Regions from separate parts of the Streptomyces seoulensis genome, predicted to be linked through region 1. Evidence: predicted binding sites of a transcription regulator. Region 1 holds the regulator's gene; each other region holds the start of a gene.
What was found. The regulator HrcA, encoded in region 1, represses chaperone genes, less so after heat shock. The targets are predictions, from matches to a motif close to TTNGCACTCNGNNNNNCNGAGTGCNAA.

Region 2: groL (chaperonin GroEL) is a predicted target of HrcA. The motif match lies at 1,684-1,710, and genes of this name have one in related genera.
Region 3: groES (co-chaperone GroES) is a predicted target of HrcA. The motif match lies at 1,215-1,241, and genes of this name have one in related genera.

What each region holds. Positions count from the first base shown of each region.
Region 1 covers NZ_AP025667.1:1,218,700-1,223,415, reverse strand. The annotation lists gene HEK131_RS05615 (16S rRNA (uracil(1498)-N(3))-methyltransferase) at 1-607, opposite strand, end outside; gene HEK131_RS05610 (nitronate monooxygenase) at 604-1,704, opposite strand; gene dnaJ (molecular chaperone DnaJ) at 1,781-2,920, opposite strand; gene hrcA (heat-inducible transcriptional repressor HrcA) at 2,921-3,937, opposite strand; gene HEK131_RS05595 (MBL fold metallo-hydrolase) at 4,096-4,716, shown strand, end outside.
Region 2 covers NZ_AP025667.1:407,614-412,329, reverse strand. The annotation lists gene groL (chaperonin GroEL) at 1-1,521, opposite strand, end outside; gene HEK131_RS02015 (cold-shock protein) at 1,797-2,000, opposite strand; gene HEK131_RS02010 (MoaD/ThiS family protein) at 2,432-2,707, opposite strand; gene thrC (threonine synthase) at 2,704-3,978, opposite strand; SAM riboswitch class I at 3,996-4,153, opposite strand; gene HEK131_RS02000 (glucosyl-3-phosphoglycerate synthase) at 4,344-4,716, shown strand, end outside.
Region 3 covers NZ_AP025667.1:5,997,680-6,002,395, reverse strand. The annotation lists gene HEK131_RS27435 (polysaccharide deacetylase family protein) at 1-269, shown strand, start outside; gene HEK131_RS27430 (polysaccharide deacetylase family protein) at 266-1,060, shown strand; gene groES (co-chaperone GroES) at 1,388-1,696, shown strand; gene groL (chaperonin GroEL) at 1,813-3,441, shown strand; gene HEK131_RS27415 (SDR family NAD(P)-dependent oxidoreductase) at 3,541-4,314, opposite strand; gene HEK131_RS27410 (MOSC domain-containing protein) at 4,368-4,716, opposite strand, start outside.

The DNA of each region.
Region 1 (4,716 bases):
CCCCTTCGGGTCCGACCACGAGCACGATCTCGCCCCCGGCGGGAAGTTCGGCGGTGGCCAGCGGGACGGACTCGTGGTCGAAGTCGGAGTGCAGCACGGCGGCGAAGTCGGCCTCGGCGAGGAGGGCGGCGACCTGCTTGGTGGAGGCGGTGTCCGCGACCTCGGGGAAGCGGACCCGGCGGGACTGCTTGCCCGCCTCGCGGGCGGTGGAGCGCCACTTGCCGAGCGCCTTCAGCCCGCGCTCGCCCTTCCACTGGGTGATGCAGCGCGACGCCTGCCAGGGCACGATCCGGTCGACCCCGGTCTCCGTCATGGTCTCCACGGCGAGTTCACCCCGGTCGCCCTTGGGCAGCGCCTGGACGACGGTGATGCGCGGCCGGGGCTCCGGCTCCTCGCGCACCTCGGGCAGGTCGACGATCAGCCGGTCCTTGCCCTCGGTGCCGGTGACCCGGCACACCGCGTAGCGTCCGGCGCCGTCGGTGAGGACGACCTCCTCGCCGGGCTCCAGCCGCTTCACGGAGACGGCGTGCCGTCCCTCGGGGCCGTCCAGTACATAGCGGGTGCCGTCCGCGCGGAAGTGCTCGACGACGAAGACGGGCGCGGTCATCGCGCGTCTCCTCCTTGGGCTCGGATGGGTCGGTGCTGCCGCCCCGACTCGCCGCGCACGAGGTTGAGTTCGGCGGCGAGGGTGCGGACGAGTTCGGCTGCGGGCAGCGGCCGGGCCAGCCGGTGGCCCTGGCCCGCCCACAGCGACATGCCCTGGGCGTCCCCGGCCGCGGTGGCGGCCTTGCGCAGCGGGGATGTCAGGTGGTGCACGTCGGGATAGGCGGCCGGGGCGTACGGCCCGTGCTCGCGCAGGAAACGGTTGGTCAGGGCGCGGGCCGGGCGCCCGGAGAAGGCGCGGGTCAGCTCGGTGCGCGGGAAGACCGGGTCGGTCAGCGCCCGCTTGTGGGCCTCGGGGGCGCCGGACTCGGGGGTGGCGAGGAAGGCGGTGCCCATCTGGGCGGCGGTGGCCCCCGCGTCGAGGACGGCGGCGATCTGCGCGCCCCGCATGACTCCTCCGGCGGCGACGACCGGTATCCGCACGGCCTCGGCGACCTGGGTGACCAGGGACAGCAGGCCGAGCCCGGTGCCGTCGTTCTCCGCGAGGTCGCGGTGGGTGCCCTGGTGGCCGCCGGCCTCGATGCCCTGCGCGATCACCGCGTCCGCACCGGCCCGCTCGACCGCGCGGGCCTCCTCGACGGTGGTGGCGGTGACCAGGGTGACGGTCCCGGCCCGGCGCAGCGAGGCCAGCACCTCCGGGTCGGGCACGCCGAAGTGGAAGGAGACGGCGGCGACGGGATCGTCCAGCAGGACGGCGAGCTTGGCGTCGTAGCCGTCGTCGCGGCCGCCGTCGGGGTCACCGGTCTCGGTCTCGTACCAGGCGGCCTCACCGGCCAGTTGCTGCGCGTACAGCTCGACGGCGCCGGACTCGGCGTGGGCGGGCTGGGGCAGGAAGACGTTGACGCCGAAGGGGCGGCTGGTCAGCCCGCGCAGGCGTTTGATCTCGCGGTACATGCCGTCGGCGGTCTTGTAACCGGCGGCGAGGAAGCCGAGCCCTCCGGCCTCGGAGACGGCGGCGGCCAGTTCCGGCACGGCGACACCGCCCGCCATGGGGGCCTGCACGATCGGATGCACGACGAGATCGGCCAGTGCGGAGGACATGCCCGCATGGTGTCATGTCCGCCTGACAAGTCCGAATCGGACCGGAGCCGGGGGGCGCGGCAGGCGCCCCCCGACCTCAGCGTCCGTTGAACGCGTCCTTCAGCCGGGAGAACAGGCCCTGCTGGCCGGGCTGGAACTGCCCCGTGGGCCGCTCCTCGCCGCGCAGCTTGGACAGCTCCCGCAGCACCCGCTCCTGCTCGGCGTCGAGCTTGGTCGGGGTGGTGACCTCGACGTGCACGATGAGGTCGCCCCGGCCGCCGCCGCGCAGATGCGTGACGCCCCGGCCGTGCAGCGGGATCGACTGGCCGGACTGGGTACCGGGCCGGATGTCGACCTCCTCCATGCCGTCCAGCGTCTCCAGCGGCACCTTGGTGCCGAGGGCCGCGGCCGTCATCGGGAGGGTGACCGTGCAGTGCAGGTCGTCGCCGCGCCGCTGGAAGGTGGAGTGCGGCAGCTCGTGGATCTCGACGTACAGGTCGCCGGCGGGGCCGCCACCGGGGCCGACCTCGCCCTCGCCCGCGAGCTGGATGCGGGTGCCGTTGTCGACACCGGCGGGGATCTTCACCGTCAGGGTGCGCCGGGAGCGGACCCGGCCGTCGCCCGCGCACTCGGGGCACGGGGTCGGGACCACGGTGCCGAAGCCCTGGCACTGGGGGCAGGGGCGGGAGGTCATGACCTGGCCCAGGAAGGACCGGGTGACCTGCGAGACCTCGCCACGGCCGCGGCACATGTCACAGGTCTGCGCGGAGGTGCCGGGGGCCGCGCCCTCGCCGCTGCAGGTGTTGCAGACGACCGCCGTGTCGACCTGGATGTCCTTGGTCGTGCCGAAGGCCGCCTCGTCCAGCTCGACCTCGATCCGGATCATGGCGTCCTGGCCGCGACGGGTGCGCGAGCGCGGGCCGCGCTGCGACGCCGTGCCGAAGAACGCGTCCATGATGTCGGAGAAGTTGCCGAAGCCGCCGGCCCCGAAGCCGCCCGCGCCACCGGCGCCGCCGGCCTGCGAGAGCGGGTCGCCGCCGAGGTCGTAGACCTGCTTCTTCTGCGGGTCCGACAGCACCTCGTAAGCGGCGTTGATCTCCTTGAACCGCTCCTGGGTCTTCGGATCGGGATTGACGTCCGGATGCAGCTCGCGTGCGAGCCTGCGGAACGCCTTCTTGATCTCATCCTGCGACGCGTCGCGGCGCACGCCGAGAACGGCGTAGTAATCCGTGGCCACTTACGACTCCGCCAGGATCTGTCCGACGTACCGTGCCACTGCGCGTACCGCTCCCATCGTTCCCGGATAGTCCATGCGGGTCGGTCCGACCACGCCGAGCTTGGCAACCGCCTCGCCGCCCGAACCGTAGCCGACCGACACGACGGACGTGGAGTTGAGTCCCTCATGAGCGTTCTCGTGCCCGATACGCACGGTCACGCCCGGATCTTTGGCTTCGCCGAGGAGCTTGAGGAGCACGACCTGCTCCTCCAGGGCCTCCAGCACGGGCCGGATCACCAGGGGGAAGTCATGTCCGAAACGGGTGAGATTGGCGGTTCCGCCGATCATCAGCCGTTCCTCGTTCTCCTCGACCAGTGTCTCCAGCAGAGTGGAGAGCACTGTGGAGACCGTACCGCGATCCTCCGCCTCGAAGGCATCGGGGAGGTCCTCGACCAGTCGCGGTACGTCGGTGAACCGGCGTCCGGCCACCTTGCTGTTGAGCCGCGCGCGCAGATCCGCGAGCGACGCCTCGCCGAACGGGGCGGGGCAGTCGACCATCCGCTGCTCGACCCGGCCGGTGTCCGTGATCAGCACGAGCATCACGCGCGCGGGGGCGAGTGAGAGCAGTTCCACATGCCGCACGGTGGACCGGGTCAGCGAGGGGTACTGCACGACGGCGACCTGCCGGGTGAGCTGCGCGAGCAGCCGCACCGTGCGGGCCACGACGTCGTCCAGGTCGACCGCGCCCTCCAGGAAGTTCTGGATCGCGCGCCGCTCGGGCGCCGTCATCGGCTTCACACCGGCGAGCTTGTCGACGAAGAGCCGGTAGCCCTTGTCGGTGGGGATGCGCCCGGCGCTGGTGTGCGGCTGGGCGATGAACCCCTCCTCCTCCAGCGCGGCCATGTCGTTGCGCACGGTCGCCGGGGAGACGCCGAGGCTGTGCCGTTCGGTCAGCGCCTTGGAGCCGACGGGCTCCTCGGTGCCGACGTAGTCCTGCACGATGGCGCGCAGTACCTGCAGCCTGCGTTCGCTCAGCATGCGCACCTCCATCACGTCGCCCCACGGTCCTTACGGTGTACCGCCTGGCACTCTGCGCTTGCGAGTGCCAGACTTCCCCGGCCAGTGTACGGCCGTGGGGTGCTCACCGGGCAAGGTCGGTGCGGTCCGCACGGCTTGTGCACCGTTAGCGTCCGGGTATGACGGTGACTTGGGAAGACCTCGGATGGGAGCGGCTGGCCGAAGGGGTGGGCCGGTGCCGGCTGCCGGGCTGGGACTGCACCGTGGGGCTGGTGGTGGGCTCGGGCACGGCACTGGTGGTGGACGCGGGGTCGAGCCTGGCCGAGGGGGCGGGGCTGCGGGCGGCGGCGCGGACGCTGGCGGGCCGGGATGTGACCCATCTCGCGCTGACCCACCCGCATTTCGATCATGTCCTGGGCGCATCCGCCTTCGCCGGGGCGGAGGTCTACGGCGCGGTCGGGCTGGACGTGGTCTTCACGCACGAGCGCGCGGCGCTGCGGCTGGACGCGGTCGACCACGGGCTCCCGGCCGGGGAGGCGGAGGCCGCCACGCGGGCCCTGGTGCCGCCCGCGCACGCGGTGTCCGGCGAGTGGACGCTCGACCTCGGCGGCGGCCGCCAGGCGCTGCTGGCGAACGTCGGCCCCGGCCACACCGGCCACGACCTGGCGGTGCTGGTGCCCGGCTCCCCCGAGGTCGTCTTCTGCGGTGATCTGGTGGAGGAGTCCGGTGAGCCGCAGGCGGGCCCGGACGCGCTGCCCGCCCGCTGGCCGGCCGCGCTGGACCGGCTGCTGGAGCTGGGC
Region 2 (4,716 bases), 810 kb from region 1:
GATGGAGGCCGCGTTCTGCAGGGCGGAACGCGTCACCTTCGCCGGGTCGATGATGCCCTCGGCGATCATGTCGACGTACTCACCGGTCGCGGCGTTCAGGCCGTTGCCGACGGGGAGGTTGCGGACCTTCTCCACGACGACGCCACCCTCGAGACCACCGTTGACGGCGATCTGCTTGAGCGGGGCCTCCAGCGCGAGCTTCACCGCGTTGGCACCGGTCGCCTCGTCGCCCGACAGCTCGAGCTTGTCGAAGACCTGGCCGGCCTGCAGCAGGGCCACGCCACCACCGGCGACGATGCCCTCCTCGACGGCCGCCTTGGCGTTGCGCACGGCGTCCTCGATGCGGTGCTTGCGCTCCTTGAGCTCCACCTCGGTGGCGGCACCGGCCTTGATGACCGCCACGCCGCCCGCGAGCTTCGCCAGGCGCTCCTGGAGCTTCTCGCGGTCGTAGTCCGAGTCGCTGTTCTCGATCTCGGCGCGGATCTGGTTCACGCGACCCTGCACCTGCTCCGAGGAGCCGGCGCCGTCGACGATCGTGGTCTCGTCCTTGGTGACGACGACCTTGCGGGCACGGCCCAGCAGGTCCAGGGAGGCGTTCTCGAGCTTGAGACCGACCTCCTCGGAGATGACCTCGCCACCGGTGAGGATGGCGATGTCGCCGAGCATGGCCTTGCGGCGGTCACCGAAGCCCGGAGCCTTGACGGCGACGGACTTGAAGGTGCCGCGGATCTTGTTGACGACCAGGGTCGACAGGGCCTCGCCCTCGACGTCCTCGGCGATGATCAGCAGCGGCTTGCCCGACTGCATGACCTTCTCCAGCAGCGGGAGCAGGTCCTTGACCGAGGAGATCTTGGAGTTGGCGATCAGGATGTACGGGTCGTCGAGGACGGCCTCCATACGCTCCATGTCGGTGGCGAAGTACGCCGAGATGTAGCCCTTGTCGAAGCGCATGCCCTCGGTGAGCTCGAGCTCGAGACCGAAGGTCTGCGACTCCTCGACGGTGATGACGCCTTCCTTGCCGACCTTGTCCATGGCCTCGGCGATGAGGTCACCGATCTGGGTGTCGGCGGCGGAGATGGAGGCCGTGGAAGCGATCTGCTCCTTGGTCTCGACATCCTTGGCCTGCTCCAGCAGGGCGGCGGAGACGGCCTCGACGGCCTTCTCGATACCGCGCTTCAGCGCCATCGGGTTGGCACCCGCGGCGACGTTGCGCAGACCTTCCTTGACCAGGGCCTGGGCCAGCACGGTCGCGGTGGTCGTACCGTCGCCGGCGACGTCGTCCGTCTTCTTGGCGACTTCCTTGACCAGCTCGGCGCCGATCTTCTCGTACGGGTCCTCGAGCTCGATCTCCTTGGCGATGGAGACACCATCGTTGGTGATCGTGGGGGCGCCCCACTTCTTCTCGAGGACGACGTTGCGGCCCTTGGGGCCGAGCGTCACCTTGACGGCGTCCGCGAGCTGGTTCATGCCGCGCTCGAGGCCGCGCCGCGCCTCCTCGTCGAACGCGATGATCTTGGCCATGTGAAGTGGTCCCTCCAGGACTGGGGGTGATTCCTTCGGACCGCGCCCGCGCCCGCGACGGACGGCTCGCCGACCTCGTGGTTCCTTGCCCCACCCGGTCTGCGGGCCTCACCGACCCGGTCCTTCGTTGTCACTCTCACCTTCAGAGTGCTAACGCAATGATTAGCACTCACCCAGGGCGAGTGCAAGCGCCTTCGGGGGATCAGGACGGGACTTAACAGGACGAAGGGCCCGCACCCTGTGCCGGTGCGGGCCCTGCGCTCTGCTGGAGACGTTCAGGCGGTGACGCGAACCATGTCGGCCTGCGGGCCCTTCTGACCCTGCGAGATCTCGAACTCGACCCGCTGACCCTCTTCCAGGCTGCGGTAGCCGTCCATCTGAATCGCGCTGTAGTGGACGAAGACGTCCGCACCACCGTCGACCGCGATGAAGCCGTACCCCTTCTCCGCGTTGAACCACTTGACGGTGCCCTGAGCCATGGCTAACTCCCCTATTACTGGCCCTTGCGCAGATCCACACCTCGCGGACCTGGGTCAGACCTCGCCCCCCGAACTGTCGGGGGCGTGCGCCGGAACGCGTCGACCGCGGCTGAATGTATCTGTCCAACTGCCGTCTGCAACAGGTCAATCGGACGAGAATTCCGGACGGGCGCAGTCCGGAATCTGCCGCGAAGTCGGCCGAATCAGGGGCAAGTCGGGCCCCATAAAAGCAACAAAAGCCGCACATTACCCGCGCATTTTGGCTGTTTCTTGTCGGGCCTGCGGCATGAATCCAGGGCTCCGATCCACCGGACCGGGAGCGCGTTCCCCAACTCTACCGCGCTCAATCACACAGAATGGCCTCCTCCGTTTCTCTTACGGAGAAGGCCATTCGATGAACAGCGGGTAACCGTGGTTACCCAAGGTAATTCTCAGCCGCCGGCGACCGCCGGAATGATGGAGACACCCGCACCGTCGGGGGTGGCGGCCTGAAGTCCGCCCTCGAAACGCACGTCGTCGTCATTGACGTACACATTCACGAAACGGCGCAGCTTGCCCTGGTCGTCCAGCACGCGTGCGGCGATGCCCGTGTGGTGCTTCTCCAGGTCCTCGATGACCTCCGCGAGCGTGCCGCCCTCGGCGGGGACCTCGGCCTGGCCGCCGGTGTAGGTACGCAGGATGGTCGGGATGCGAACGGTCACGCTCATGCGAGGCCAGCCTCTCGGAAGGAGTCCAGGTTCGGGCGGATGGTCGCGGTCAGACCGGTGCCGGCGACCGCGTCCAGGGTCTTGAGGCCGTCGCCGGTGTTGAGGACGACGGTGGTGAGCGAGGGGTCCAGCGCACCGGATTCGATCAGCTTGCGGGTGACGCCGACCGTCACCCCGCCCGCCGTCTCGGCGAAGATGCCCTCGGTGCGGGCCAGCAGCTTGATGGCGTCCACGATCTGCGGGTCCGTCACATCCTCCACCGCGCCCCCGGTCCGGCGCGCGATGTCCAGCACGTACGGCCCGTCCGCCGGGTTGCCGATGGCGAGGGACTTGGCGATGGTGTCCGGCTTCTGGGGCCGCACCACGTCGTGGCCCGCCTTGTACGCGGCCGACACCGGCGAGCAGCCCTCCGCCTGGGCGCCGAAGATCTTGTACGGCCTGTCCTCGACCAGGCCGAGCGCGATCAGCTCCTTCAGCCCCTTGTCGATCTTGGTGAGCTGGGAGCCGGAGGCGATCGGCACCACGAGCTGGTCGGGCAGCTTCCAGCCGAGCTGCTCGCAGATCTCGTACGCCAGCGTCTTGGAGCCCTCGGCGTAGTACGGCCGGAGGTTGACGTTGACGAAGCCCCAGCCCTCGCCGGCCGGGTCGCCGATCAGCTCGGAGCAGAAGCGGTTCACGTCGTCGTAGTTGCCCTCGATGCCGACCAGCTCGCCGCCGTAGACGGCGGCCATGACGACCTTGCCCTGCTCCAGGTCGTGCGGGATGAACACGCACGAGCGCAGGCCCGCGCGGGCGGCGGCTGCGCCGACCGCGCCGGCCAGGTTGCCGGTGGAGGAGCAGGAGAGGGTGGTGAAGCCGAAGGCGCGGGCGGCCTCCAGCGCCTGGGCGACGACGCGGTCCTTGAAGGAGTGCGTCGGGTTGCCGGAGTCGTCCTTCACGAACAGCCCGCCGGTGACGCCGAGTTCGGCCGCCAGGCGGTCGGCCTTGACCAGCGGGGTCCAGCCGGGGTTGAGGTTCGGCTTGCCGGCCACGTCGGCGGGGACGGGCAGCAGCGGGGCGTAGCGCCAGATGTTCGCCGGGCCGGACTCGATGCGCGTCCGGAGCTTCTCGGTGTCGTACGCGGAGAAGTCGTAGGCGATCTCCAGCGGCCCGAAGCATTCCTCGCAGGCGAAGACGGGGCCGAGCGGGACGCGGTGTCCGCACTCGCGACAGCTCAGCGCGGCGGCGGGGCCGAGATCTACGGTGGGGGTGGCGACGGTCTGCACAGCCATGGAGGCGAGGCCCTTTCTCCTCATCTTCCTCACGACGCATCTCGCCGTGAGACGGATTTGGCACCTTCCCTAGCCGGGAGCCTCGCGCGTGCGGCGGTGTGTCGCGCACGGGAGACCGGCTGGAGGGTTGCCGGGGCTTCATCGGGCCGTTTCCCTCTGCCCCTCTGGATGAGCGGTATTCGGTTGTGAACGCCATCTGGCCTCGACATGCGATGGTCATCGGCGTTGTTCAAGACTGTAACCGAAGGCCAGGAGAGTTGAAGGTGTCGTCCGAACCGCGAGATGGATCAGGCGGGGACCGGCCCCGGCACCGGCCGCACCGGCCGTCCGTGCAGACACGTCCCCACAGTGAGGAGCCGCAGACCATGCTGGAAGAAACCGAACGCTGGCTGGCCACCCGCTCCTGGTCCGTGGCCGACCGCCCGCTGCACCGCGTCCTGGCCGCCAAGCAGCGCTCCGGGCAGCGCGTGTCCGTGGTGCTGCCCGCGCTGAACGAGGAGGAGACGGTCGGGGAGATCGTCTCCGTGATCCGGCACGACCTGGTCTCCCAGGCGCCGCTGGTGGACGAGATAGTCGTGGTGGACTCCGGGTCCACCGACGCGACCGCCGAGGTGGCGGCCGCCGCGGGCGCGCGGGTCGTGCACCGGGACGAGATCCTGCCCCGGCTGCCCGCCGTGCCCGGCAAGGGCGAGGTGCTGTGGCGCTCCCTGCTGGCGACCAGCGGGGACGTCGTGGCCT
Region 3 (4,716 bases), 4.8 Mb from region 1:
GCCCGCCCTACGGCGACTACAACCAGGACACCCTGCGCGCCGCCAAGTCCTGCGGCATCAAGTACGCGCCCATCTGGAACGAAGAGGTCTTCGTCGACCACTGGGAGTACCGCGAGGACGACAAGAGGCTCAGACGCGGCGACATCGTCCTCACCCACTTCCGGGGCACCGACGAGTGGGACGGCACGATGGTCGACGACATGCGCCGCTTCCTCGACAAGGTCACCCGCGAGGGATACGCCGTGGCACGCCTGGAGGACTACCTGTGAGGCGCCGGGCGCGGCCGGGCGGCGGCAGCCGTGCGGCGCGGGCCGTCGCGCTCGTCTCGGCCCTCCTGCTGCTCACCGGCTGCGCCCAGTCGGTCGACCCCATCGAACGCCTCGGCAAGAAGGCGGCGGAGGGCGTACGCCGCTCGGCCCCGGCCCCCGAACGCGCATACCGCCGCTGGGGCCTGGCCGCCCCCCTCGCCGCCCCGCCCCGCCACGCGGCCCGCCCCCTCGCCACCCGCACACTGAGCCTGGCCGGTGTGGTGGACCGCGTCGCCACCACCGACCGGGTCGTCTTCCTCACCTACGACGACGCGGCCGTACATGACCGGAGCCTGACCGCGCTGGTCGGCGAACTGCGCCTGCCGGTCACCGTCTTCACGGCCCCCGACACCCTGGGCCCCGGCCGCGCCGCCCGGCTCCGCGCGGCGGGCGTCACCGTCGGCGGCCGCCTCCCGCGCCACCCGGCCCTGCCCGGCCTGCCCCGCGCCCGTCAGCGCGCCGAACTGTGCGCCCGCCAGGACCGCCTCGCCGCCCGCACGGGCAGCCGCCCCCGGCTGCTGCGCCCGCGCGCGGACGCGTACGACGCCACCACCCTGCGCGCGGCCGCCGACTGCGGCATCACCACCTTCGTCCGCGGGACCGGTGCCGACGACCCCGACCGCCTGGCCCCCGGCACCATCATCCGCGTCACCCCGGACGACGAGGACGGCCTCACCGGGCGCACGGCGCGCGTGCTGAGAGAGGCCCAGGGCAGGGGCCTGACGGTGGGAAACCTGAGGGACTACCTGTAGGCCCAGCCAATCCAGCCCGTCCGGCGCTTGAGGACGAGGCCCGTCCAGGGCCGAAGCGGGGGTCCGGGGGCGGCAGCCCCCTGGGGGTGAGCGGACCAACGGCACGGTGAAGGCAACTCCAGCCGGCCCCGTACGCCGACGCGCCGCACGGCAATTGGCACTCCGCTTGACCGAGTGCTAACCCCGGTCATAGTCTCGGCACTGGCACTCGGCACATGAGAGTGCCAACAAAGCGACGGGCAGGTCCGGCACCCGCGACGACGGATCCACCTGGTCGCCACCTCAGACAGTCAACCCCGTGAATTCTCCGAAGGGGGAGGTCGGATCGTGACGACCGCCAGCTCCAAGGTTGCCATCAAGCCGCTCGAGGACCGCATCGTGGTCCAGCCGCTGGACGCCGAGCAGACCACGGCCTCGGGCCTGGTCATCCCGGACACCGCGAAGGAGAAGCCCCAGGAGGGCGCCGTCCTCGCCGTCGGTCCGGGCCGCTTCGAGAACGGCGAGCGCCTGCCGCTCGACGTCAAGGTCGGCGACATCGTGCTGTACAGCAAGTACGGCGGCACCGAGGTGAAGTACAACGGCGACGAGTACCTCGTCCTCTCGGCCCGCGACGTCCTCGCGGTCATCGAGAAGTAGTTCACCCCGAAGCATCTGCTTCACCACTGCGCCCCTGGTTCCCGCGACCGTAAAGAGCCGGGCGGCCGGGGGCGCAGGCACATCCACCCAGATTTTCCGAGAGGGCTCCCGCTGTCATGGCGAAGACACTGAAGTTCGACGAGGACGCCCGTCGCGCCCTTGAGCGCGGCGTCAACAAGCTGGCCGACACGGTGAAGGTGACGATCGGCCCCCGCGGTCGCAACGTCGTCATCGACAAGAAGTTCGGCGCCCCGACCATCACCAACGACGGTGTCACGATCGCCCGTGAGGTGGAGATCGAGGACCCGTTCGAGAACCTCGGCGCCCAGCTCGTGAAGGAGGTGGCGACCAAGACCAACGACATCGCGGGTGACGGCACCACCACCGCCACCGTGCTGGCCCAGGCGCTGGTCCGCGAGGGCCTGAAGAACGTCGCCGCCGGTGCTTCCCCGGCCGCCCTGAAGAAGGGCATCGATGCCGCGGTCAAGGCGATCTCCGAGGACCTGCTCGCCTCGGCCCGCCCGATCGACGAGAAGTCCGACATCGCCGCCGTCGCCGCGCTGTCCGCCCAGGACCAGCAGGTCGGCGAGCTGATCGCCGAGGCCATGGACAAGGTCGGCAAGGACGGTGTCATCACCGTCGAGGAGTCCAACACCTTCGGTCTGGAGCTGGACTTCACCGAGGGCATGGCCTTCGACAAGGGCTACCTGTCCCCGTACTTCGTCACCGACCAGGAGCGTATGGAGGCCGTCCTCGACGACCCGTACATCCTGATCAACCAGGGCAAGATCTCCTCGATCACCGAGCTGCTCCCGCTGCTCGAGAAGATCATCCAGACCAACGCCTCCCGGCCGCTGCTGATCATCGCCGAGGACGTCGAGGGCGAGGCCCTGTCGACCCTGGTGGTCAACAAGATCCGCGGCACCTTCAACGCCGTCGCGGTGAAGGCCCCCGGCTTCGGCGACCGCCGCAAGGCGATGCTCCAGGACATGGCCGTCCTCACCGGCGCCACCGTCATCTCCGAGGAGGTCGGCCTCAAGCTCGACCAGGCCGGCCTGGACGTGCTCGGTTCCGCCCGCCGCGTGACCGTCACCAAGGACGACACCACCATCGTCGACGGCGGCGGCAACTCCGCCGACGTGCAGGGCCGCGTCGCGCAGATCAAGGCCGAGATCGAGAACACCGACTCCGACTGGGACCGCGAGAAGCTCCAGGAGCGCCTCGCCAAGCTGGCCGGCGGCGTGTGCGTGATCAAGGTCGGCGCCGCCACCGAGGTGGAGCTGAAGGAGAAGAAGCACCGTCTGGAGGACGCCATCTCCGCGACCCGCGCCGCGGTCGAGGAGGGCATCGTCTCCGGTGGTGGCTCCGCCCTGGTCCACGCGGCCAAGGTGCTGCAGGACGGTCTCGGCAAGACCGGCGACGAGGCCACCGGTGTGACCGTCGTCCGCAACGCGGTCGTCGAGCCGCTGCGCTGGATCGGCGAGAACGCCGGCCAGGAGGGCTACGTCATCGTCTCCAAGGTCAAGGACCTGGAGAAGGGCCACGGCTACAACGCCGCCACCGGCGAGTACGGCGACCTGGTCAAGGCCGGCGTCATCGACCCGGTCAAGGTCACCCGCTCCGCGCTGGAGAACGCCGCCTCCATCGCCTCCCTCCTCCTGACGACCGAGACCCTGGTCGTCGAGAAGAAGGAAGAGGAGCCGGCCGACGCGGGCCACGGCCACAGCCACGGCCACTCGCACTAAGGCAACAGCCCTCTGGGGCCAGCGACTTCGCCCCGCCAGGGTTCTCCTGGCGGGGCGAAGTGCTGTGTCAGCGGTCTCCCGACTCCGGGCCCACCCCCGTCAGCGCGGCCCGTACTTGCGCCCCGTGCGCGCGCTGATCCCGCCCAGCAGGCCGCGCGGGGCCACCTTGGCCAGGCCCATGAGGGCCTTGTAGCGGGGGTCGGGGATGGAGACCGTCTTGCCGCGGGAGAGGTCGGTCAGCGCCTCGGCGACCAGCTTGTCGGCGTCGAGCCACATCCAGCCGGGGATGTTGTCCGTACCCATCCCGGCCCGCTCGTGGAACTCGGTGCGCACGAAGCCGGGGCACAGGGCCATCAGCCGGACCCCGCTGCCCGCCAGGTCCTTCGCCGCGCCCTGGGTGAACTGCACGACCCACGCCTTCGAGGCGCCGTACGTACCGCGCGGGACGAAGGCCGCCACCGAGGCGACGTTCACCACCCCGCCGCGCCCCCGCTCCCGCATCGCCTCCGCCGCCGCCGAGGTCAGCCGGAGCACCGCCTCGCAGTGCACCTTGATCATCCGCAGCTCGTCGGCCATGGAGACGTCCAGATAGCGGCCCTTGTTGCCGAAACCGGCGTTGTTGACCAGCAGGTCGACCGGGTTGCGGCGGTCGCCGAGCCGCTCGGCCACCGTCTCGATGCCCTTGTCCTCGGCGAGGTCGGCGGTCAGCACCTCCGCCTCGATGCCGTGCCGGTCGTGCAACTCGGTCGCCTGCTCCCGCAGCCGCGCCGTGTCGCGCGCCACCAGCACCAGGTCGTGCCCGTCCGCCGCCAGCCGCCGCGCGAACGCGGCGCCGATCCCCGCGGTCGATCCCGTAATCAGAGCCGTTGTCATGGCCCAAGAGTAGTGACCCGGACCGGGGGCTTCCGGCCCGTCGTGACGGTTGTTCAGCGGGCCTGGCGCTCCAGGTACTTGTGTACGGCGGCCAGCGTTTCGGCGTGCAGGGCGTCGCCCGCCGCGAGCAGCGAGGGCAGCAGCTCGCGCTCGGTGGTCACCGCGCGGAACTGCGTCGCCGCCGTGATCCCGTGGTCCGGCCGGCGCACGATCTCCACCGCGTCGCCCGCCCGTATCTCGCCCGGCTCGATCACCCGCAGGTAGGCACCCGTGGCGCCCTTCCGGGTGAACCTCTTCACCCAGCCCCGCTCGGCCATATGGCCCTGGAACGTCCGGCACGGGATCCGCCCCGCCGTCACCTCGAGCACCACCCCGGAGCCGATCCGCCAGCGCTCGCCGATC